DNA from 2 places in the Actinocorallia sp. B10E7 genome. Region 1 is predicted to be linked to the other one. Evidence: riboswitches for the same ligand, from Rfam matches in the RefSeq annotation. Region 1 holds a riboswitch; the other holds the start of a gene.
What was found. Region 1 has a riboswitch for S-adenosylmethionine ahead of thrC (threonine synthase). Riboswitches for the same ligand answer to the same signal wherever they lie in the genome.
Positions count from the first base shown of each region.

Region 2: it holds a riboswitch for S-adenosylmethionine, as region 1 does, so the genes downstream of both, ABGB12_RS18330 (aminotransferase class V-fold PLP-dependent enzyme) here and thrC (threonine synthase) in region 1, are expected to answer to the same signal.

Region 1 covers NZ_JBDPLZ010000005.1:777,648-787,585, reverse strand. The annotation lists gene ABGB12_RS21600 (TROVE domain-containing protein) at 1-1,165, opposite strand, end outside; tRNA gene ABGB12_RS21595 (tRNA-Ser) at 1,499-1,633, opposite strand; gene ABGB12_RS21590 (NADP-dependent oxidoreductase) at 1,879-2,814, opposite strand; gene ABGB12_RS21585 (helix-turn-helix domain-containing protein) at 2,908-3,330, shown strand; gene groL (chaperonin GroEL) at 3,417-5,042, opposite strand; gene ABGB12_RS21575 (hypothetical protein) at 5,434-6,012, shown strand; gene ABGB12_RS21570 (cold-shock protein) at 6,104-6,304, opposite strand; gene ABGB12_RS21565 (MoaD/ThiS family protein) at 6,553-6,831, opposite strand; gene thrC (threonine synthase) at 6,834-8,063, opposite strand; SAM riboswitch class I at 8,079-8,220, opposite strand; gene ABGB12_RS21555 (trehalose-6-phosphate synthase) at 8,399-9,823, shown strand.
Region 2 covers NZ_JBDPLZ010000005.1:122,335-135,735, forward strand. The annotation lists gene ABGB12_RS18315 (helix-turn-helix domain-containing protein) at 1-118, shown strand, start outside; gene ABGB12_RS18320 (hypothetical protein) at 129-857, shown strand; gene ABGB12_RS18325 (PIG-L family deacetylase) at 862-1,665, shown strand; SAM riboswitch class IV at 1,689-1,803, shown strand; gene ABGB12_RS18330 (aminotransferase class V-fold PLP-dependent enzyme) at 1,849-3,066, shown strand; gene ABGB12_RS18335 (hypothetical protein) at 3,167-4,357, shown strand; gene ABGB12_RS18340 (metallophosphoesterase) at 4,354-5,175, opposite strand; gene ABGB12_RS18345 (hypothetical protein) at 5,334-5,606, shown strand; gene ABGB12_RS18350 (universal stress protein) at 5,700-6,572, opposite strand; gene ABGB12_RS18355 (FUSC family protein) at 6,944-8,032, opposite strand; gene ABGB12_RS18360 (ABC transporter permease) at 8,231-9,004, opposite strand; gene ABGB12_RS18365 (ATP-binding cassette domain-containing protein) at 9,001-9,948, opposite strand; gene ABGB12_RS18370 (DUF4097 family beta strand repeat-containing protein) at 9,993-10,655, opposite strand; gene ABGB12_RS18375 (ADP-ribosylglycohydrolase family protein) at 10,785-11,081, opposite strand; partial or broken gene ABGB12_RS18380 (ADP-ribosylglycohydrolase family protein) at 11,062-11,244, opposite strand; gene ABGB12_RS18385 (gamma-glutamylcyclotransferase family protein) at 11,381-11,863, opposite strand; gene ABGB12_RS18390 (DUF817 domain-containing protein) at 12,187-13,035, shown strand.

The sequences.
Region 1 (9,938 bases):
CGTGCTCCGCGCGGAGCGCGAGGGCGGTGCCGAAGACGGCCGCCGTGTCGGCGTAGGTCAGCTGCGAACGGGCCGAGTTGTTGTAGAACATCGAGCCCGAACGGTCCACCAGGATCAGTGTCCGTCCCTTCAGGGAGGGGACGTTGGCCAGCGAGACGTCCAGCGCCCGGGACAGCGGCCGCGCCCACCGGTCGGAGGTGACCGCGCGGTACGCCGACAGGTAGCGCATCGGCAGCACCCGCGAACCCTCCACTCCGGAGACCAGCCGCTCCGCGACCCCCGCCGCGACCTCGTCGGAGACACCCGCCTGGTCGAAGTTGCGGAGGTTGCGCAGCAGCGCGAGGTACCCCATGGACGGGATGAGCGCCTCCCAGACCCGGGCGTCCATCGGGCCCTGCAGCCAGCCCGCGACGGACTCCCACGTCATGCCGGCGGCCCTGAGCCGCTCCACCGCGCCGGGACGGGCGAACACCTCGCGGCGCTCGGCCGCCGGGAGCCCCAGCAGCTCGGCCCGGGCTCGCAGCACCTTCAGCGAGGCCGGGAGCTGCTCGTCCCTGCCGTGGCGCCGGTCGATGGCGTGCTTGAACAGATCGCCCTGGGCGACCGAGACCGGCTTCGGGTGGGTCAGCTCGAGCACGTCGCCGAAACGGAACGTCCCGGAGTCGTACTTCGCCAGGGAACGCTCGTCGTAGAGCCGGCGTACGGCGTCACCGATCCCCCGCTTGATGGGCTTGGGGATGCCGCGGCCGTAACGGCCGGTCCAGTAGGCGAGGAGCTCGCCGGGCTCGTCCGCGCGCCGGAGCGCCGCGTCGACGAGCTGCCGGTTGCCGCCGTCGAGGGACGCGCACAGCCGGGCCATGACGGCCTCGGCCGCGGCGACCACGGAGGCCGAGCGCATGCCCGCGTCGTTCCGGAGCCAGCCGATCATGCGGGTCAGCCAGCCGGGGTCGGTGAGCGCGACCTCGCCGACCAGGGCGCGGAAGCGCGCGTCGCGGTCGTCGGCGGTCTCGTAGAAGGTCTGCTCGCCGACCATGTTGGAGACGGCGAGGACGAAGAGCTCACTCTTGGCGTCCCGGGTGGAGCCGGGGCCGCCCTCGTGGGTGATGCCGCCCGGGACGGAGGCGACGGGGCTGGTCGCCGGGCGGGCGCGGTTGAACTTGCTCATGGGTCTCCTCCGAGGTCAAGGCGGCCGAAGTGCCTGCCCCTGCCGGAAAGTCGGGGCCGTGCGGAGTCGAACCGAAGTAACTCCGGCCTGCGCACCGGAAAGAAGAAAGGGATCCTCCTGAGATCAGAAGCGGCCGCGGTACATGCATTCCACTGCTCTCCCGGCTGAGCTACCGGCCTCACGGCCGGACGGGATTCGAACCCGTGACCTGTGGATCAAGAAGTAACCGCTGCCTGCGCACCAGGAGGAAGTCTGTTCGTCGGAAAGCGAGGGTGCCCGAGATCAAAGCGAAGACGGTGTTTCAGCGCTCTTTGCCACTTGAGCTACCGGTCTTGCGACCGGGCGGGAGTCGAACCCGCGTCTCTCCTTTTGTAGAGGAAGTAACCGTCCTCTATCGCACCGGGCGTCCTCTCGAGTTCAGAATCGGCGGCGGTACGTACCGCAATTCTGCCGTTGAAACACCGGTCCTGGACCGGGCCGGGACTCGAACCCGGCATCTGCGGTCTGGAAAGTAACCGCTGCCTGCGCACCGAGAGGCGGTCTGTTCGCGGAATCGTTTCCGCGGTCCTCCGAACGCGTGCGGGAGGAGGGCTTTTCTCGCCGGCGCCCCGGTGGGGTGAATTCCACTTTCCGCTCCTCTCCGCTCACGTGTTCCGTTGACATCCAGAACTCTGCCCCATGCGGAATCCCGCCGCAACGGAATTAATTTCGTGTCAGGGGACCAGCACGATCTTTCCGGTGACCTGCCCGGAGCCGGCGAGGGAGTAGGCCTTGGCGGCGTCGGCGAGCGGGAACTCCCCGTCGAGGCGGACGCGCAGTTCACCACGCTCGGCCAGTTCGGCGAGCCGCTCCAGATCGTGCACGGACGGCCGGACGTGGACGGACTCCAGCCGGATCCCCAGGGCCGCGGCCTCGTCATGGTCGAGCCCCATGTTCCCGGGCAGCGCGCTGACCAGGATCCCGCCTTTCTTCAGGACGGACGCCGAACGCGGCCCGTTCTCCCCCGTGACGAGGTCGAAGACGACGTCCAGGTCGGAGAGCACCTCGGTGTAGTCGGTCGTCGTGTAGTCGATGACCTCGTCGGCCCCCAGCGAGCGGACGAACTCGTGCTTGGCGCCGGAGGCCGTCGCGATGACGTGTGCGCCGAGGGCCTTGGCGATCTGCACGGCCAGGTGGCCGACGCCGCCGGCCGCCCGGTGGATGAGGACCCGCTGTCCCGGCTGGAGCCGGGCGGTCCCGGCCAGCGCCTGGTAGGCGGTCAGCCCTGCCAGCGGCAGCGCCCCGGCCTCCTTGGCGCCCAGCGCGTCCGGCCGAAAGGCCAGTTCGTTGGCCGAGACCAGCACGTACTCGGCGTGAGTGCTGCCCTCCGCCGGGAACGCGGACATCCCGAAGACCCGGTCCCCCGGCGAGAACCGGGAGACGCCGGACCCGACGGCCTCGACCGTCCCGGCGACGTCCCAGCCCAGGGTGAAGGGCGGCTCGCCCAGCAGCGGGTAGTACCCGGCGCTGACCGCGAAGTCCACCGGGTTCACCCCGGCCGCCTCCATCTTGACCAGTACCTGCCCGTATCCCGGCTCGGGCAGCGGGACCTCGGCGACCTCCAGCACCTCGGAGGCTTCGCCGACCTGCTTCTGCGTGATGACGCGCATGGTTCTCTCCCGGAAGGAATCAGTTGATGCTCTGATCCTTCCGGAAGTAGTTTCCAATGGAAAGAAGGCACCTTTTAGTGGTATAGGTACCTCATGGATACCACTTCTGAGGTCAGGGTTTGCTGGGACGCCAACGCCTACCTGGCCCAGTGCCCCTCCCGCACCGTTCTGAGCGCCATCGCCGACAAGTGGACCTGCCTCCTGGTGGACGCCCTGAGCGACGGACCCATGCGTTTCGGCGAGCTCCGCCGCCGCCTCGACGGCATCACCCAGAAGAGCCTCACCCAGACCCTCCGCGACATGGAACGCGACGGCATGCTCACCCGCACCGTCTACCCGACCATCCCCCCGAAGGTCTCCTACGAGCTCACCGACCTGGGCCGCAGCGTCACCCGGCTGATGGCCGGCATCAAGGTCTGGGCCGAACAGCACGCCGACGAGATCGTCGCCGCCCGCCACCTCTACGACGCGCGGGCCGGGCAGGAGCCCCTGCCCGTCACCACCACTCCCCGTTGAATCCGCGGGCATGACGAAAGGGCGGTCTCCCGGAGGAGACCGCCCTTCCTTTGCTTCAGCGAAGCGGTGAAACCGTCAGGCGTGGATCAGAAGTCCATGCCGCCGCCGTCGGGCATGCCCGCCGGGGCCGGGTTCTTCTCCGGCTTCTCGGCGATGACGGCCTCGGTGGTCAGGAACAGAGCGGCGATCGACGCGGCGTTCTGCAGCGCGGAACGCGTCACCTTCGCCGGGTCGATGATGCCCTGCTCGAACATGTCCACGTACTCGCCGGTGGCGGCGTTCAGGCCCTGGCCCGCGGGCAGCGAGCGGACCTTCTCCACCACGACGCCGCCCTCGAGGCCGGCGTTCACCGCGATCTGCTTGATCGGCTCCTCCAGAGCCTTGCGCACGATCGCGGCACCGGTGGCCTCGTCGCCCACCAGCTCCAGCTTGTCGAACGCGGAGACCGAGGCCTGCAGCAGCGCCACGCCACCGCCGGGGACGATGCCCTCCTCGACCGCGGCCTTGGCGTTGCGGACGGCGTCCTCGATGCGGTGCTTGCGCTCCTTGAGCTCCACCTCGGTCGCGGCGCCGGCCTTGATGACCGCGACACCGCCCGCGAGCTTGGCCAGGCGCTCCTGGAGCTTCTCGCGGTCGTAGTCGGAGTCGGTGTTGTCGATCTCGGTGCGGATCTGGTTGACCCGGCCCTGGATCTCACCGGCGTCGCCGGCGCCCTCGACGATGGTGGTCTCGTCCTTGGCGATGACGACCTTGCGGGCGCGGCCCAGCTGCTCCAGGGTGACGGAGTCGAGCTTGAGGCCGACCTCCTCGGTGATGACCTGGCCGCCGGTCAGCACGGCGATGTCGCCGAGCATGGCCTTGCGGCGGTCACCGAAGCCCGGGGCCTTGACGGCGACGGACTTGAAGATGCCGCGGATCTTGTTGACGACCAGGGTGGCCAGGGCCTCGCCCTCGACGTCCTCGGCAATGATCAGCAGCGGCTTGCCGGCCTGCATGACCTGCTCGAGCACCGGCAGCAGGTCCTTGTTGGAGGAGGCCTTGCCGCCGACGATGAGGATGAACGGGTCCTCCAGGACCGCTTCCATCCGCTCGGGGTCGGTCACGAAGTAGGGCGAGATGTAGCCCTTGTCGAAGCGCATACCCTCGGTGAGCTCGAGCTCGAGGCCGAAGGCGTTGCTCTCCTCGACGGTGATGACGCCTTCCTTGCCGACCTTGTCCATGGCCTCGGCGATGAGGGCGCCGATCTCGGTGTCGGCGGCGGAGATGGAGGCGGTGGAGGCGATCTGCTCCTTGGTCTCCACATCCTTCGACAGCTGGGACAGCTGCTCGGAGACGGCGGCGACGGCGGCCTCGATGCCCTTCTTCAGGGACATCGGGTTGGCGCCGGCGGCGACGTTGCGGAGGCCCTCGCGGACCAGAGCCTGCGCCAGCACGGTGGCCGTGGTGGTGCCGTCACCCGCGACGTCGTCGGTCTTCTTGGCGACTTCCTTGACCAGCTCGGCGCCGATCTTCTCCCACGGGTCCTCGAGCTCGATCTCCTTGGCGATGGATACACCATCGTTGGTGATCGTGGGAGCGCCCCACTTCTTCTCGAGCACGACGTTGCGGCCCTTGGGACCGAGCGTCACCTTGACGGCGTCGGCCAGCTGGTTCATGCCACGCTCGAGACCGCGCCGGGCCTCCTCGTTGAACGCGATCATCTTGGCAGCCATAGGCTCCAGATCCTCCTTGAGTGGATACGGAACATGGCGGATCGGGCAGATGCCCGCGACGGACGGCCCCACCGGTCCGGCAGCCCCATGCGTGCCGCGCGGTGGCGAGACCTCATCGTCCCGACCCAGAAAGCTCTTGTGAGTTATCACTCTCACGGGGAGAGTGCCAATCAATGTTTAGCACTCTCCATGGTCGAGTGCAAGCGAGACCCCTTCTGAGCAGGCAAGAGCCCCTTACAGCCCCCTTATCCAGGCGATATGTAGCGACTGACCATGCGGTGGGGTGCCGAGTCGGGGAAGTTACTTTCTGTAGTTGAGTTTGCGCGATGAGTATCGAGGTGAAGATTCAGGGGGCAAGGGTTACTTCGTCCAATCGAGAAGGGGACGAACAGTGAAGAAGATCTTGGGGCTGGCGCTCTCGGGTGCGATGGCCCTCGGCATGGCGGCCGCCACGGGCACTTCGGCACAGGCCTCCGAGACCTCCGCACGGGAACGACAAGAGAAACAATCGAGCTACCGGTACCGGGTCCACACGAAGGTCTGGCCCTACTCCTGGGGCAGGTACCGCGGCGGGGTGAAGGTCCGGGTCTACCGCAACTCCTACGACGGCCGGGTCCCGGTGCCCTACATCCGGGTCTGCCTGCAGAAGCGGACCCCGTACCGCTACCGCACCATCGAGTGCGAGCGCACCAACCGCTGGGGCGGAGCGGACTTCCGCATGGTCGACCGCGTCCACTGGTACCGCGGGGACCGCGCGCGCGGCCTGCGCCGGGCCTCGGGGAAGAACTTCTCCACCTGGTACCGCGTCTTCGTACCGCCGAGCTACCGCAACTACGGCCACGTCAGCGACCCGTTCCGGCTGTGGGACCGCTGGGGCTGGGACGGTGACTACGGCGACGACTACGACGACGGCGGCGACTACGACGGCGACTACGAGCGCGGGTGGCGCCGGGCCTCCGGGAACAGGTGACCCCGTCCGGAGGTGAAGGCCCTCGGAAGAGGGCCCGCGAGAAGAAAGACCCGCAGGGCTCGGCGCCTGCGGGTCCAGCCTCACCGGCGGTTCACAGGGCGCGGACCAGATCCGCCTGCGGACCCCGGTCGCTCTGTGTGATCTCGAACTCGACCCGCTGCCCCTGCTCCAGGGTCCGGTAGCCGTCCATCTGGATGGCCGTGTGGTGGACGAAGACGTCCCGCCCGCCGTCGACGGCGATGAATCCGTAGCCCTTGTCCGCGTTGAACCACTTGACGGTGCCCTGAGCCATGCGAAGAACCCTGCCTGGAGCCGCGGCCCCCCTGGACCGCGGAGCGCCCGGGGCGTCCACCTCGGAACCCCGATCCCCCTCCGAGACCGCCCGGAGACCGGCTCGTGACGGAGATGGCACCGGAAGATACCCGCGGCATATCTGAGCGGGGAATTGTTTCGGCCGGGTGTGGCCAACCATTCACGAAAGCCGAAAAGAAAGGGCCCGCCCTTTTTTACGGACGGACCCTTTCTGTCGATCGCCTGTCGTCAGCAGCCGCCGGCGACCGCCGGGATGATGGAGACCTGGACCCCCGCGGGCGTGGCGGTGTCCAGCCCGTCGGCGAAGCGGACGTCCTCGTCGCCGACGTAGACGTTCACGAACCGGCGGAGCTTGCCGGCGTCGTCGAGCACCCTGGCGGAGATGCCGGAGTGGTTCTTCTCCAGGTCGGCGATGACGTCACGCAGCGTGCCGCCCTCGGCCTTCACCTCGGACTCGCCACCGGTGTAGGTGCGCAGGATCGTGGGGATGCGAACGGAAACACTCATGGTCAGACCAATCCTGTAGCGCGGAAAGCCTCGATGTTAGGCGCGATGTTGGCGGACGGCTTGGCCACCGGGGCCACCGCGTCCAGGGTCTTCAGGCCTTCGCCCGAGTTGATGATGACCGTCTCCAGCGACGGGTCGAGCTGTCCGGTCTCGATGAGCTTCTTCAGCACGCCGACGGTCACGCCGCCCGCGGTCTCGGCGAAGATGCCCTCGGTGCGGGCCAGCAGCCGGATGCCCTCGACGACCTCGGCGTCGGTGACGTCCTCGACGGCGCCGCCCGTCCGGCGCACCGCGTCCAGGACGTAGGGGCCGTCGGCGGGGTTGCCGATGGCGAGGGACTTGGCGATCGTGTCCGGCTTGACCGGCCGGACCACGTCGTGCCCGGCCTTGAAGGCGGCGGAGACGGGGCTGCAGCCCTCGGCCTGGGCGCCGAACACCTTGTAGGGCTTGTCCTCGACCAGCCCGAGCTTGATGAACTCCTGGAACGCCTTGTCGATCTTGGTCAGCTGGGAGCCGGACGCGATCGGGACCACGATCTGGTCGGGCAGCCGCCAGCCGAGCTGCTCGGCGATCTCGTAGCCCAGGGTCTTGGAGCCCTCCGCGTAGAACGGGCGGACGTTCACGTTCACGAACGCCCAGTCCTCCTGCTCGCCGGCGAGTTCGGAGGCGAGCCGGTTGACGTCGTCGTAGTTGCCGTCCACGGTCACGAACGTGCCGTCGTACACGGCGGTCGTGATGATCTTCTGCTGCTCCAGGTCGGAGGGCACGAAAACGGCGCTGCGGATGCCGGCGCGGGCCGCGGCGGCGGCGACGGCGTTGGCGAGGTTGCCGGTGGAGGGGCAGGCCAGCACCTTGAAGCCGAGTTCCCGCGCGGCGGCCAGCGCGACTCCGACGACCCGGTCCTTGAAGGAGTGGGTGGGGTTGCCGCTGTCGTCCTTGACCCACAGGTCCCGCATCCCCAGCGCGGAGGCGAGCTGGTCGGCCTTCACCAGCCGGGTGAAGCCGGGCTCGGTGTTGGGGATCTCGGCGACGTTCGAAGGCACCGGCAGCAGGTCCTTGTAACGCCAGATGTTGCGCGGTCCCGCCTCGATGGACTCGCGCGTCACGCCGCTGAGGTCGTAGGCGACCTCGAGCGGCCCGAAACATTCGGAGCAGGCGTAATAGGGACCGAGTTCTACGGTGTTGCCACATTCGCGGCAGATCAGCGCGGTGGCGTTACCCAGGTCGGGCATGAGTGCGAGGCCTCTCCCTCATCTTCCCTGTGCCGCTCTGGTCACAGGCCGGAGTTGGCACCGCGTCCCGGCCGAAGCCTCGCTATGGGCGCGAAGGCGAGCCGGGAGGGTTGCCGGGGCTTCGCAGGGCCGGTCCCTCCACCCCTCTGGATGAGCGCCCGTGAGATACCCACGGGCTTGTATGAAGTTGTGTCCCGACTTTACATCAGGTGTCCGATTGACAGTACAGCGGTCTCACCTGTTGGACCGTGCCCCGCTGTTAGCTTGATCACTCCGTCCCGGATGGGAACGGTCCCCTTCCCGGCCTCCGCGCCATGGCGTGCGACACTCTGGCCATGCAGGTACTCGTCGCCAGCAACCGCGGACCCGTGTCCTTCTCCCTGTCCGAAGAAGGCGCGCTGACCATGCGCCGCGGCGGCGGGGGCCTGGTCTCCGGCCTCGCCTCGGTCGCGGCCGGCACCGACCTGGTCTGGGTGTGCGCCGCCCTGTCCGACGGCGACCGGCTCGCCGCCCGCCAGGACCCGTCCGGACGGCTCGACCTCGCCGGGCACGAGACCGGCGCCGTCCGCATGCTGGACATCCCCCAGAAGACGTTCCACCGCGCCTACAACTCGATCGCCAACTCCACCCTCTGGTTCGTCCACCACCTGCTCTACGACACCCCGAACGAGCCGCACTTCGACAGCACGTTCCGGCGCGACTGGCAGTCCTACGAGGCCTACAATTCGGCGTTCGCGGACGCCCTGGCCCAGGACGCCGAACGGGGGGCGAAGGTCGTCGTCCAGGACTACCACCTGGCGCTCGTCCCCCGGATGCTGCGCGAACGCCGCCCCGACCTGCGCATCGCCCACTTCTCGCACACCCCGTGGGCGCCGCCGGAGTACTTCCGCCTGCTGCCCGACGACATCGCCGCCAAGGTGCTGGAGGGCATCCTCGGCTCCGACCACGCGGGCTTCCTGTGCGACCGGTGGGCCGAGGCGTTCCTCGACTGCTGCGAGTCGGTCCTCGACGCCAAGGTCGACCGGTTCGCCCGGACCGTCCGGCACCGGGGCAGGACCACCCGGGTCGGCGTGCACGCCCTGGGCGTGGACGGCGACGACCTGCGGGCCCGAGCCGCGCGGGAGGACGTCGCCGAGCGCCGCGCCGCGCTGCTGGAGCAGACCGGGAACCGGCAGCTGATCCTGCGCATCGACCGCACCGAGCTGTCGAAGAACATCGTCCGGGGCCTGGCCGCCTACTGGGAGCTGCTGCTCCACCACCCCGAATGGCACGGCCGGGTCGTGCACGTGGCCTTCGCCTACCCCTCCCGCACCGACCTGCCCCGCTACCGCGACTACACCGCCGCAGTCGAACGGCTCGCCGCGGAGATCAACGACGAGTTCGGCACGGACGACTGGACCCCGCTCGTCCTCCAGGTGAAGGACGACTACGCCCGCTCCCTCGCCGCCTTCCGGCTGGCGGACGTCCTGGTGGTCAACCCGATCCGCGACGGCATGAACCTCGTCGCCAAGGAGGGCCCGATCCTGTCGGAGAAGGGCTGCGCGCTGGTGCTCTCCCGCGAGGCGGGCGCCGCGGGCGAACTGTCCGGGGACTCCCTGGTGGTCAACCCCTACGACGTCTCCCAGACCGCCGAGAAGCTGAACCAGGCGCTGCTGATGTCGTCCGAGGAGCGTCGCGAGCGCACCGCCCGCCTGGCCGCGGCCGCCACCGCGCTGCCGCCCGGAAAGTGGTTCGCCGAGCAGCTGGCCGCCCTGGACTGAGACCGCTTTGTCCGGGGGGCGACCCCCGGACCCTGAGGACGCCCGTCTGGGGTGCGGCCCCCGGGCCCCCGAAAGACGACGGACGATCCTCGCTCCGCTGCGGTCGCCTGTCGTC
Region 2 (13,401 bases), 650 kb from region 1:
GCAGCTGCAGGAGATCTTCGATTTCGATTTCGAGGATCCCGAGCTCAGGCTGGAACTGATGCTGTTGCTCCAGGTGTGGATCAGGGAGGCCACCGGAGGAAATGCGGTCAGCGTTTAGACTCCCCCGCATGCGTACCGTCGCCCCCCTCGCCCTGGCGGTGCTCGCCGCCGTTCTCTCCGTTCCGGCCCCCGTCCAGGCGGAAGGGCCGCTGACCATTCGCGCCATGAAGGCGTACGGGAATCCCGTCATCGTTCCCGGTAAGAAGACGAAAGTTCCGGTGAAAGTCGCGGTCACGGGCACGAGGGTCACCGACGTCGACGTGACCCTCGAACACACCGGAGGCAGGGGATTCGCGCTGATCAGCGATTTGAAGCGGGTCTCGGGAACCGCCGGAGACGGCGTCTGGCGGGGGACCGCCCTGCTCGACGCCAAGGACTGGGGCGGCCGCTACACGATCGAGGTCGCGGCCACGGACGGAACGTCCAAGAACGCCTACTACGCCTTCAAGACCGCCAAGAAGACGGGCGCGCTGACGGTCCGGAGGGCCTCCAAGCTCACCACGACGGTCACGCCGGGGTCCGTCAGCAAGGGCGCCAAGCTCCGCGTCCACGGAACCCTGCGGGGGCTGGGGGCCAAGGGCGCCTACGCCGCGCTGAAGCGACAGAAGATCGAGATCTGGTTCAGGCCGAAGGGCAAGAAGGACGGCATCCGGATCGCGGTGGTCACGACCAATTCCAAGGGCCGTTATTCGCGGCTCTTCACCGCGAAGAAAGACGGAACCGTCGCGGCCCGGTACAAGGGCACCACCGTCTGGCAGAAGAAGGTGACCGGTTGGAAGGCCGTGGACGTACGCTGAGCCCATGCTGACTTTGATGGCCGTACACGCGCACCCGGACGACGAAGTGATCAGTACCGGAGGTGTGCTCGCCAAGGCCGCCGCCTCCGGAATCCGCACGGTGCTCGTGACGTGCACCAACGGCGAGCAGGGGGACGCGCCCGGCGGGGTGAAGCCCGGAGAACCGGGACACGACCCGGCCGAGGTCAGCGCGCTCCGGCTCCAGGAATTGACGAAGTCGGCGGAACTGCTCGGCATCCACCATGTGGAACTGCTCGGCTACGCCGACTCCGGAATGGACGGTTGGGACGCCAACCACGCGGCGGACTCCTTCACCAACGCGGATTTCGACGCGGCGGTCGGCCGGCTCGCGGCCCTGATGGAGCAGTACCGGCCGCAGGTGGTCGTCACCTATGACGAGAACGGCGGTTACGGGCATCCCGACCACATCCAGGCTCACCGCGTGGCGGTCGCCGCCACCGACAGGACGGGGATCCCGGACAGGCTCTACTACACGGCGGTGCCCCAGTCGGGCCTGCAGCTGATGTTCGACTACCTCAAGGCCAGCGGGCTGGCCGAGGAGTGGGGCATGGAGGAGCCGATGGACTTCGGCGTCTCCGACGAGGTGATCACCACGACGGTGGACGTCGCGCCGTACGCGGAGACCAAGGTCAGCGCGCTGAGGGCGCACGCCAGCCAGACGGAGAGCATCTTCCTGCTGCAACTGCCCGAGGACGCCAAGCCGTTCATCTTCGGCGCCGAGTCGTTCATCCGGGTGCGCGGGGAGGGCCCGGAGAAGGAGGACGACCTTTTCGCCGGACTCCGCTGAGTCTTTGCTATATTCGCCGACGAGGTCATGAGTGCCAGCGTCAAGCCCCGGCTAGCTGGCCGCCAACCCTCCTTCCGCGGTGGGGTGGTCCGGGTGACGACCTGGCCGGACGCGCGGTGCGTCCGGCAAGCGCGGATCCCGTCGGGTCGTACTCCGGGATCCCAGGATCCCGGAGGCTGGGTCATGTCCGTTCTCACCCGTATCCCGAAGCTCGTCGGCGCTGACGTCCCCGTTCCCGTCACGACGGGCGTCGTGCCCTACGCGAACTTCGACTACGCGGCTTCGGCTCCGTGCCTGGAGAGCGTGCGGGAGGCCGTCACACGGGCGCTCCCGTACTACAGCAGCGTCCACCGTGGCGCCGGGTACGCCTCGCAGGTCACGACGCGGGCCTACGAGGAGGCCCGCGAGAGCGTCCGCTCGTTCCTCGGCGGGCCGCAGGCCGTCGTCTTCACGCGCAACACCACCGACTCGTTCAACCTGCTGGCGCGTGCGCTTCCCGCGCCGACGTCCGTGGTGGTGTTCGAGTCCGAGCACCACGCGACCCAGCTGCCGTGGCGCGACGCCGTCCGGTTGCCGGTCCCCGCGAGCCCGATCGAGGCGCTGAGGTCCGCCGGCGAGGCGTTGCGGGCCTGCCCGCAGGGGCCGCGCCTGCTCGTCGTCACGGCGGCCTCCAACGTGACGGGCGAGCTGTGGCCCGTCCAGGAGCTGGCCGACCTGGCGCACCGGCACGGGGCGCGGATCGCGGTGGACGCGGCCCAGCTCGCGCCGCACCGTCCGCTGGACGCCCGCGACCTGGACTATGTGGCCTTGTCGGGGCACAAGCTGTACGCGCCGTTCGGGGCCGGTGTCCTGGCGGGGCGCGCGGACTGGCTGCGGGCCGCGGCGCCCTACCTGAAGGGCGGCGGCGCGAGCAGGAACGTCGGCTCCGGCGGCCGCGTGGAGTGGGCGGCGGACGCCGAGCAGCGCCACGAGGCGGGGACGCCGAACGTGCTCGGGGCGATCGCCCTGGCGGCGGCCTGCGAGACGCTCACCGGCTGGGAGGACCTGATCCCGGAGGAGGAGCGGCTGCTCGGCAGGCTCCGGGAGGGGCTCGCGGGGCTCCCCGCCGTACGGGAGCTGTCGCTGTGGGGCCCGGAACATCCGCGTGTCGGCATCGTCTCCTTCACCGTGGCGGGGCATTCGGCGCGTTCCGTGGCGGAATACCTTTCGGCCGAGCACGGCATCGGCGTCAGAGACGGGAAGTTCTGCGCGCACCCGCTGGTCCGCCACCTGCTCGGCGGCGCGGACGGGTGCGAGGAGGCCGAGGGGACGGCGGTGCGGGCCAGTATCGGCCTCGGCACCACGGACGAGCACATCGACCGGCTCATCGCGGCGTTGCGAACGTTCACAGACGCGACCTGACGGATGACCTTGCCCGGGCACGGCCGCCGTACCACTATGAACGGCATTACCAGTCGCTGATCCACGGGCGTCCTCGGACGCCCCGGGGCGGGAGTAGGCCGTGCGCGCTGAAGTGACCGTCGAGTGGCCGGAGGAACCGCTGCCGGCCCTCGGTGCCCCCGGCGGAATGCCCGCGGAACGGCTGATGGGCGAGCTTCCCGCTCTCTGGCCGCTGCTCATGGAGAACATCACGCGGACGGGACCGGGCTTCCTGTGGCCGGGTTCGCTGCGCTGGGGGCCGGAGCACGGATGGCAGATCCTGTGCGTCCCGCCTCACGGGGCGGGGCGGGAACCCGTGCCGGAGACTCCCGGCGCGCGGGCCCGCGACGTCTGGGCGGTGATCCACGGGCTCGTCGCGGTCGCCGTCGGACGGCCTCCGCGCGACCTCACCGACGCGTCGCTGCTGCTGGAACTGCACGCGGGTAAGGCGCCGCACGGGGTGGACGCGGTGGTACGCGCCCTGATCTCGGGGGTCGATCCGGGCGGTGTCGTGGCGGCCGTGACCCGTCCGTGGGAGGAGGGCGTCTCGGTACGGATCGCCGCTGAGACGGCGGTGGGGTCGCGGAAGGCCAAGGGCGACCCCGAGTGGGACAACGAGGACTCCTTCACCGCGGTCCGCAGTACCGACGGCGTGGTCGTGCTGGCCGTCTGCGACGGTGTGACGGGTCCGGGGGACGGTTCGGGAGCGCGGGCCTCGCGGGCCGCCGTCACCGCGCTGAAGGACTACTTCGCCTCCGCGCACGACCTGGAAGGCGCCCTGCGGGCGGCCGAGGAAGCGGTGGTGGGCCAGGGGCGCGGAGCGTCCACGGCGCTGTTCGCGGCGATCCGCCCCGACGGGAGGACGGCTCTGCTCTCGGTGGGGGACAGTCCGGCCTGGCTGGTGCGGATGCTGCCGTTCGGGGGGCGGACGGCCTTCCGCCTCAACCCCGACCAGACGGTGCTCGCCGCCTCCCTGCTCACCGACCCTTCCGCGAACATGGGCGGCTCCATCCTGCTCGGCAACCTCGGCGGGTACGCCGACGAACCGTTCCTGACGGACGTCCAGGTCGTGCCCGGCGACATGCTCGTCCTGCTCAGCGACGGCGCGGCCCTCGGCGAGGAGGACTGGTTCGCCGGCGACCTGGTGGAACTGACGGGCGTGCACCAGTCGGCCGCCGCGCTGGCCGCCGCGCTGGTGTGCAGGGCCGAGCGCCTCGGCGGCCTGGACAACGCCACCGCGCTCGTCGCGGAGATCCGGCCGACGATCCGTTAGAGCACGGCCTTGGGCAGCCGCGGGGGGTGTCGGCGTTTCTGCCACTCCCTGGGGTAGCCCAGCGACACCTCCTCGAAGCGGACCCCGTCGTATCGGGTCTCCCGGGGGATGTGCAGGTGGCCGTAGACCATCGTCTTGACGTTGAAGCGCCGGTGCCAGTCGGCCGTGGCCGTCGTCCCGCACCACTGCGCGAACTCCGGATACCACAGGACGTCCATGGGCTCCCGGACCAGCGGGTAGTGGTTGACCAGGACGAGCGGGACCTCCGGGTCGCAGGCGGTGAGTCGTTTCTCCGTCAGCGCGACGCGTGCTTCGCACCAGGCCTCGCGGCTCGGGTACGGGTCGGGATGCAGCAGCCGTTCGTCGGTGCAGACGACGCCGGTCTCCATCGCGTACGCGAGTCCTTCTTCCTTGGTCGTGCAGCCCGGAGGAAGGAAGGTGTAGTCGTACAGGAGGAAGAGGGGCGCGATGCGCACGGGGCCGCCTTCGCCTTCCCACAACGGGTACGGGTCCTCGGGGGTGAGCACTCCCAGGCGTCGGCACATCTCGACGAGGTGCTCGTAACGCGCCACCCCTCGCAGCCCGTCCGCGCCGTCCTTGACCGTCCACAGCTCGTGGTTTCCGGGCACCCAGACGACCTGCGCGAACTTCTCCGCGAGCAGGGAGAGCGCCCATTCGATGTCCGAGACCTTGTCCGCCACGTCCCCGGCGACGATCAGCCAGTCGTCCGGTGTCGTGGGCGTCAGTTTCGCGGTGACCTCGCGGTTCTCGGCATAGGAGACGTGGAGGTCGCTCACGGCCAGCAGTTTCGGCGTCACCCGTCCATGATGCGGTACGGCGCGGTGTTCCTGACTGACTCCTGGCGTTCTCTGGGTTTGCGTCGTTTTGGCGGGCGGGCTGGCTTACCTGGAAGACCCCTCGGGCACGTCTACGACACATCCAAGATCGACGAAAGGGTCGTAGCATGCTCAAATTGATGCGCAAGAGCGGTATCACCTCGCAGATGCTCTTCACCGCGGGGTTCGCGTCGATCGGACTCGCTTTCGCGTCATGGATGACCTCCAGGAAGGCGGAGGCCGCAGGACTCGACCGGGCCGACCGATGGGGCATCTTCGTAGGTGAATGGGCGCCCACGTTCTTCGCTCTGGGCACGGCCGTGCGCCTGGAGGAGCACTGGAGCGGCGAGGACATGGAAGAGATGTACGAGCGGGAGACCCGGCGGACGGGTACGGCCATGCCGGTCGGCTGAGCCCGTCGGGGCTCGGCGAGCCGAGCACGTGTGCAGGGCCCCGTCCCGGTTCGCCGGGGCGGGGTCCTGTCCGTCCGCGGGGCGCGGGAGCGGTCAGGAGCGGGGCCGGACGATCGCCACGGGCCCCTGCGCCTGCTGCAGGACGGCGTGGCTGACCGAGCCCAGGCGCAGGCCGGGGAAACCTCCGTGGCCCCGGGCGCCGACGACCAGGAGGGACGCGCGGACGGTCGCGCCGGACAGCGCCTCGGCGGGCGAGCGGCCCTGGACGACCTGCTCGACGACGGGGACGGTCGGGTACTTGCTCTTCCACGGGGCCAGGGACTCGGCGAGGACCCGCATGGCCTCCTGCTCGATGGACAGATCGCCGTAGGAGGCGGGCCTCATGGCGGGCGGGTAGGCGGCGTGCTCCCAGACGTGGATGGCGCGCAGGCCGACGCGGCGCAGGGCGGCCTCCTCCATCGCGAATCCGATGGCGTCCATGGACGCCTCGGAGCCGTCGACCCCGACGACGACCTCGGCGGGCCTCGGCTCGGGATCGGGGTGGTGGGGCACCACGACCACAGGGCAGGGGGCGTGTTCGGCCACCTGGCGGCTCACCGAACCGAGCATGATGCCGCTGAACGCGCCGGTCCCCCGGGCGGCGACCACCAGGATGACGGCGTCGGCCGCCTCTTCCAGCAGGACGCGGGGAACGTGGCCGATGCCGAGGCTGGTGCTGACGTCGACGTCGGGGGCATGGGTTCTGGCGTGCTCCTCGGCGAGCTCCAGGACGTTCAGGGCTGCGGCTTCGGGCCGGGACGCCTCCAGGCCGGGTTCCGGCGGAGCGGCGGCGCTGTACTCCCACCGCAGGGCGACATGGACGATCCGCACCGGCAACGCCCGGTGCCGGGCCTCTTCGAGGGCCCAGTCCACGGCCTGGAGGGACTGCGGTGATCCGTCCACGCCCACGACGATGGATGGTGTCACGTCTCCTCCGATCCTCCCGCCGCTGAAGCGCCTTCCGTACCGGGGCCTACCCGGAACTTGGGGATTATCACCTTTTTGAGAGAATCGCCATATTTCAAATGATCTTGATGTGGTGTGCCTGACGTGTTCGTCACCCCGGTGACCGAGCCCGGAAAAGAGGGAACCGGCATCGCGCCGCCTATCACGAGATCGCCGAACTCTTCGAAGGAGTCCTGACCCCCCCGCGGCTCCACGCTGCGGCCTTCCGCGCCGTCGCCAGGATCCCCGGCGTCGAGATGCTGCCCGAGGGCACCGACCCGCTCGGCCGGCCGGTCGTGACCGTCGCCCGGATGGACCAGTACGGCCTCAGATACGAGCGCTCTGTCGGCGTCCTAATCCCTGGGCGGAGGCGGCGGGACGGCGGGTTCGTTCCCTCCGGTGCGCACGGCGGCGAGCGCCTGTTCGGGGTCGATTCCGGTGAACATCATGAGGTCGACGGCGACCATGCGGGCGGCCATGGCGGCGGTGGCGCGGAACGGGTGCGCCGCGGGCGGACCGGCGGCCAGAGAACGGACGGTGTCGAGCGCGAGGTGGACCGCGGCCTGGCGCGACCGCCGGTCGTCCGGGTGGGCGGCCAGCTCGTGGAGCGCCTCGGCCAGCCCCCGGACGACCGGCGCGAACCGTTCACGTTCGGCGGCGGGGAGGGAGAGCGCGGCGCGGGTGAGCATCCGGCAGCTGACGTCGAGGAGGTTGAGGAGACTCGCGTTCTCGCTCTCCGCCCTCACCCGGCCGATCAGGGGACGCCGGACGGGCACCCGCCGGGCTATGCGGCGGCTGAAGACCTGGGCCTGGGCGAGTTCGGCCAGCGGCCCGCTCTCCTGCCACAGCCGGTCCCTCGCCTGGCGGGCGGAGTCCTCGTCGCCGTGCTCCAACGCCCGGCCCGCCGCGGCCAGCCCCGACGCCAGATCGGCGAGCGCCGCGGTCACCGCCCGCCGCAGCAGCCGGACCGGGTCCGGCGGGAACACGACCTGGACGGTCAGCAGCGCGACACCGGCCCCGATCAGCGCGTCGACGAGCCGCTGCCACCCCGCCGCGCCGCCGGCGAAGACGACGGTGAGGATCGCGGACGCGGCCGACTGGACCATGATGATCCGGACGGCCCGCAGCGCGGCGGCGGTCATCATCGCCGTGAACACCGCGACCGGCAGCGTCAACAGGCCCTGGCCCAGTACCAGGAGGACGAGGTCCGCCGCCAGGATCCCCACCACGACCCCGAGCAGCAGCCGCACGGCCGTCGTCCCGCGCTCCCCCAGCGCGGCGGTCAACGCCACGACCGCGGAGATGGGCGCGAAGAACGGCTGAGGATGCCCGACCACCCGCACCGCGACGACCCAGGCCACGGTCGCGGCGAGCGTCGTCTGGAACACGGCCCACACGCTGGCGTCCATCCGCCGCAGCGCCCGCGTCCCCGCGTCCCGCACCCACCGAGGCAACCTCCCCACGCCTCACCCCCGACCCCTCTCGGCTCCCGTACCCGCCCAGAACCGCAAAGGCACGGAACCGAGCCGAGGCCACGGTCTCGGGTAACGCCGCTGCGCCAGCAGGCATGCCTTTCCGGGTCATGCGAACGGGCCGCCAGGCCCGTTGGGGTCTGGCGGCCCTGTCCGGCCGGTTCACGGTCAGGTCTTGTTGAAGATGTTCTTGGCCCACAGGTAGGAGACGACGGTGATGCCGGCGCACCAGGCGGTGGCGATGGCGGCGCCATCGCCGATGGGGGTGCCCAGGAGGAGGCCGCGGACGGTCTCCATGATCGGGGTGAAGGGCTGGTATTCGGCGAACCAGCGCAGGACCGCGGGCATGGAGTCGGTGGGGACGAAGCCACTGCCCAGGAAGGGCAGCAGCATCAGGGGCATCGGGGCGTTGCCGGCGGCCTCGGGGGTCGGGGACTTCAGGCCCAGGGCGACCGACAGCCAGGAGACGGCCAGGGCGAACAGGGCGAGCAGTCCGACGACGGCCAGCCATTCGACGGCGGTGGCGTTGGGGCGGAAACCGATGGCCAGGGCGATGCCCAGGAGGGCGGCCATGCTGAGGAGCTGCTGGAGGAGGCTGGCGACGACGTGGCCGGTGAGGATGGAAGGCCGCCAGATCCGCATCGTCTTGAAGCGGGCGATGATTCCTTCGGTCATGTCGGTGGCGACCATGACGGCGGTCCCGGCCGCGGCCATGGCGGCCGCCATGAGCAGGATGCCCGGGACGACGTAGTCGACGTAGGCGTCGCGGCCGCCACCCAGCCCGCCGCCCAGGGTGCCGCCCAGGACGTAGACGAACAGGAACAGGATGATGACAGGGGTGATGATCAGCTGCACGGTCATGGCCGGGTAGCGGACCAGGCGTTTGAGCTGGCGCCGGACCATGGTGGCCGAATCACGGGCGGCGAAGGTGAGGGCGCTCATCGGTCGGTCTCCTTGTGCTGTCCGGTCAGGGTGAGGAAGACGTCGTCGAGGTCGGGGGTATGGACGCTGAGATCGGCCGGTTCGATACCCGCCGCGTCCAGCCGGGCGAGCAGTTCGCGCAGCGAGGCGACACCGCCGTCGGAGGGGACCTGCAGCGTGAGCCGGTCGTCGTCGGAGGGGTTCACGAAGCCCCGGCCGAGCGCGCCGAGCGCGTCCTTGAGCGCGTCTTCGTCGGCGAACCGCAGCGACACATGGCCGCCGGGGATGAGCCGCTTGAGCTCTTCGGCGGTGCCCTCGGCGATCAGCCGTCCGCCCTCCAGGAGGGCGATGCGGTCGGCGAGCTGGTCGGCTTCCTCGAGGTACTGGGTGGTGAGGAAGATGGTGACGCCGCTCGCGACGAGTTCCCGGACGATCTGCCACATGGCGCGGCGGCTGCGCGGGTCCAGGCCGGTGGTGGGCTCGTCCAGGAAGATCAGGCGGGGGTCGCCGACCAGGGTCATCGCCAGGTCCAGTCGGCGTTGCATACCGCCGGAGTAGGTCCCGGCCGGTTTGCGGGCGGCTTCGACCAGGTCGAACCGCTCGAGCAGCTCCTGGGCCTTGGGCTTGCACTCGCGTTTCGGCAGGTGCTTGAGGTCGGCCATGAGCAGCAGGTTCTCCTCGCCGGTCAGCAGCTTGTCGACCGCCGAGTACTGCCCCGTCACCCCGATCGCGCCGCGCACCTCGTCGGCCTGACGGTTCAGGTCGTGGCCGGCGACCCGGACGGTGCCGCCGTCGGCCGGGATCAGGGTGGACAGGATCTGCACGGTGGTGGTCTTGCCCGCGCCGTTCGGGCCGAGCAGGGAGAAGATCGTCCCTTCCGGGACGGCCAGGTCGACGCCGTCGAGCACGACCTTGTCGCCGTAGGACTTGCGCAGCCCCTGAGCTGCGATGGCCAGATTCGTCATGGGGGGTCGCTCCTCGGTTGATGCCGGGCCGGAGGCCGCAGGGGTCACAGGCTGCGGGCGGTGATGTCGCCGTAGGCGGTGGTCGCGTGGACGGCGAGCCGGGCGTCGCCGTCGTTCCTGAGGCCGTTGCTGATGCGGCCGTGGCCGGTGCCGGCGTCCAGGGAGGCCGAGACGCCGGGGGCGGCGCCGACCGAGATGTCGCCGGCCCGGGTGCTCAGCACGACCGTGCCGCCCGCGGCCTCGCCGATGCGGATGTCGCCCTTGGCGGTGCTGATCTGCGCGGGGCCGCCCAGGCGGCCGACCTCGACGTCGCCCGCGTCGGTGGTGAGGCGGACGCTCGCGGCCTCGTCGATCTTGACCTGGCCGTGCGCGCTCTCGTAGGCGATGTCGCCGAGCCGTCCGACGGCCCGGAACTCGGCGCTGGCCGTCTTGGCCTCGACGCGGGAACCGGCGGGCAGCTGAACGGTCACCTCGAGGGATCCGGAGTGGCCGAGGGCCTGGTTGTTCACCGGGGCCTCGATCCGCAGGACGCCGTCGGCGTATTCGACCCTGGTCTGCTCCGCCGCCTTCACGTCGCGGCCCTTGGAGGCGTCCGCGGGCCGGACCTCGACCACGGTGTCGGCCCGGTCGGCGGCGATGAACCGCACACGCCCCGCGGGGACGTCCAGGACGGTGGCGATCGGGGCGGGGGTGTCGAACTTCTGCATCGTGCTCTCCTGTGCCTCTTTGTTTCCGACAATGGAAACGCTACGTTGCATTCAGAAATCTGGCAACAACCCCGTTGCGTAGAATTTGTATTAACGCAGCTAGAGGCCAGAATATTGTTGCAATAACCCTCAAAGGTAATGCAACGACGGCCAGTCATGCGTTGCAATGGTATGGCGGTGAACGCTAGAGGGCATCAGCAGATCGTGCTGGGGCCGGCCAACGGCCTGCCCTGGGGTCACGGCCTCGGGTAAAGCTGCTCCCAGGCCGGTGACCCAGGGCCGGGGAAGGGCGTCCTGACCGAACCACGTCCCCAGAAGGTTCCCGGTGATGGCGCCGGTCGAGTCGCTGTCCCCGGAGTGGTTGTTTCCGCGACAACCCGCCCTTAGGAGGGCCGGACAGCACCTGAGTGCCGTACCACCGGCGATGCGCCGCGTGCACGGAGCGCGGAACGTCCGTCCCGCGAGAGCGGATCAGCCCCTCCATGGTGAACAAGGCCATCTGGGTGTCATCGGTGACGGCCCCGAGCGCGTCCCCGACCGCCCCACCCAGCACGCATCCCCGCACCCGATCCGAAAGTTCCACCGTCACTCCCAGCGCACCGCTCCGGAAGATCTGGAGGATCGGACCCAACGTAGGCCGGGGGCGGGGCCGGGAAAAGAGCGGGAACCCCGCGGGCGAGAGTCGACTTCACCCGGGTCGCGTCATGGATTCCGGATGTCCGGAGTCAGACGTGCCGCCGGGATGTGTAGCGCTGACGCCAGGCGGTGCAGCGGTCGACGTAGTCCCGCAGGTGGAACCGGGCGAACTCGTCGGCCGACCAGGCTTCGGCGAGGATCTCGGTCCCCGGGGTGCAGACGTAGGCCCAGCCGTGGCGTCCGCCGGTCAGGTCGAGGCGGCACAGGTCGTAGACGGGGTCTTCGAAGGCGTCCAGGAGTTGCCACTCATGCGGGCCGAGGTCGGTGAGGAGGTGGCCGGCCGCCGCGGCGAGGGCGGGGACCAGGCCGGGATAGGCCCGGTTGGGAAGGGCGGTGACCTTCCACCCGGGCGCCTGGGCCGGGGCGTGCGGAGGCACCCTCTCGAACAGGGCGAAGAGCACTTCGGGGAACTGGAGGCTGCCGTAGACGAACAGGGTGTCCGGAGCCGCCGACAGCCGGTTCTTGGGGCCGCGCCGCGGTTCCCGCCGGGGATGGGACTCGGTGTACGACATGGAAGACCTTCTCGATCACCTTGCGTCGGCTTCGGCGAGGACGGCGAATCGATCGACGCCCGCCGGACGGGGTCCACGGACGGAAGCATGGGGCTGGGTCGTGAGGCGGTCGGCGATGATCATATAGCCCCGCCGGGAAAGACAGGACGCGGGCGCGAGGTTCGGACTCCGGTGGCCGATCCCGGCCTTCGAGGGGGAAGGGCACGCCTTCGGCCGGTTCGACGGCCCTCGTCATCCCGCTTGCAGACGTTCGGACGCCAGGGGCTTTCCTCCTGTTCCGGGAAGGGCGAACCGAAGGGGCGGGGCGGAGGTCTCACGGAGGTATGAGGACCTTCGTGGGGCAATTGCTGAGGTTCGCTCTGATCGAGGCGTCGTCGTGCGCGTTCGCCGTGGCGCTGTTCGCGGGGCTGGCCGCCTCGTCGGTCGTCCCGCTGCCGATCCCCCGCTACGACGCCCTGCTGCTCTACGCGGTCGCGGTGACGGTGGTGTTCCGCCTGCTGCGGCTGGAATCGTCCCGGGAACTCCTGGTCATCGCCGGATTCCATGTGGTCGGCCTCGCCTTCGAGATGATCAAGGTCCGGCTCGGTTCGTGGAGCTACCCCGAGGAGGCCTACACCAAGATCGGCGGGGTGCCGCTGTACAGCGGTTTCCTGTACGCCGCGGTCGGCAGCTATGTCTGCCGCGCCTGGCGGCTCTTCGACCTCCGCCTCGTCGCCTACCGGGCCCGCACGACGGCCCTCGTCGCCACCGCCATCTACGTCAACTTCATCACCCAGCACTGGCTGGTCGACCTCCGTGTCCCCCTCGCCTTCGCCCTGCTCCTGGCCACCTGGGGCACCGTCGTGCACTTCACCGTCGGCCGCGAGCGCTACCGCATGCCCCTGGCGCTCTCCCTCACCCTGATCGGCTTCTTCCTGTGGGTCGCCGAGAACCTCGCCACCTACCTCGGCGCCTGGACCTATCCCCACCAGTCGGGGACCTGGCATCTCGTCCACCCCGCCAAGTTCGGCGCCTGGGCCCTCCTCGTGAGCGTCAGCTTCACCCAGGTCGCCGCCTGGAAGTCCCGCCAGGGCCGCCTCCACCACCCCTCCGCCTCCCCACCCCGATGGGCCCTCCCCCTCGCCCGCGTCCCCGCACCCCTCCCCGCGAACCCGACGTCCCCGAGCGCGTGAGCGCGTGAGCGGTTCCCGCCCTGTGCTCGGGTTCCGCCGCCTTCGTTCTCGTCGGTCAGAGGACCTTCCTCCCCGAACGTGCCTTCGACAACCAGCAGCAGACCGCTCTCGGTGACTTCCTCGCCGCACGACGGCATGCGGGAACTTCCTGAGACCGCCTCGGGAGTTCCGGCACGGCTTCGTCTCGATGCCCTCCGACGAGGGCGGGCTGTCGATTGACGAGATCGCAGGATTTGCCGGGCACAGCAGTACGGCGGTGACGGAGACCGTCTACCGGCACTAGGTCCGGCCGGTGATCCAGACCGGCGCGCCGACCATGGATCGGATCTTCGGGGGCTGAACCCCACAGTCACCCAGAGAGACACT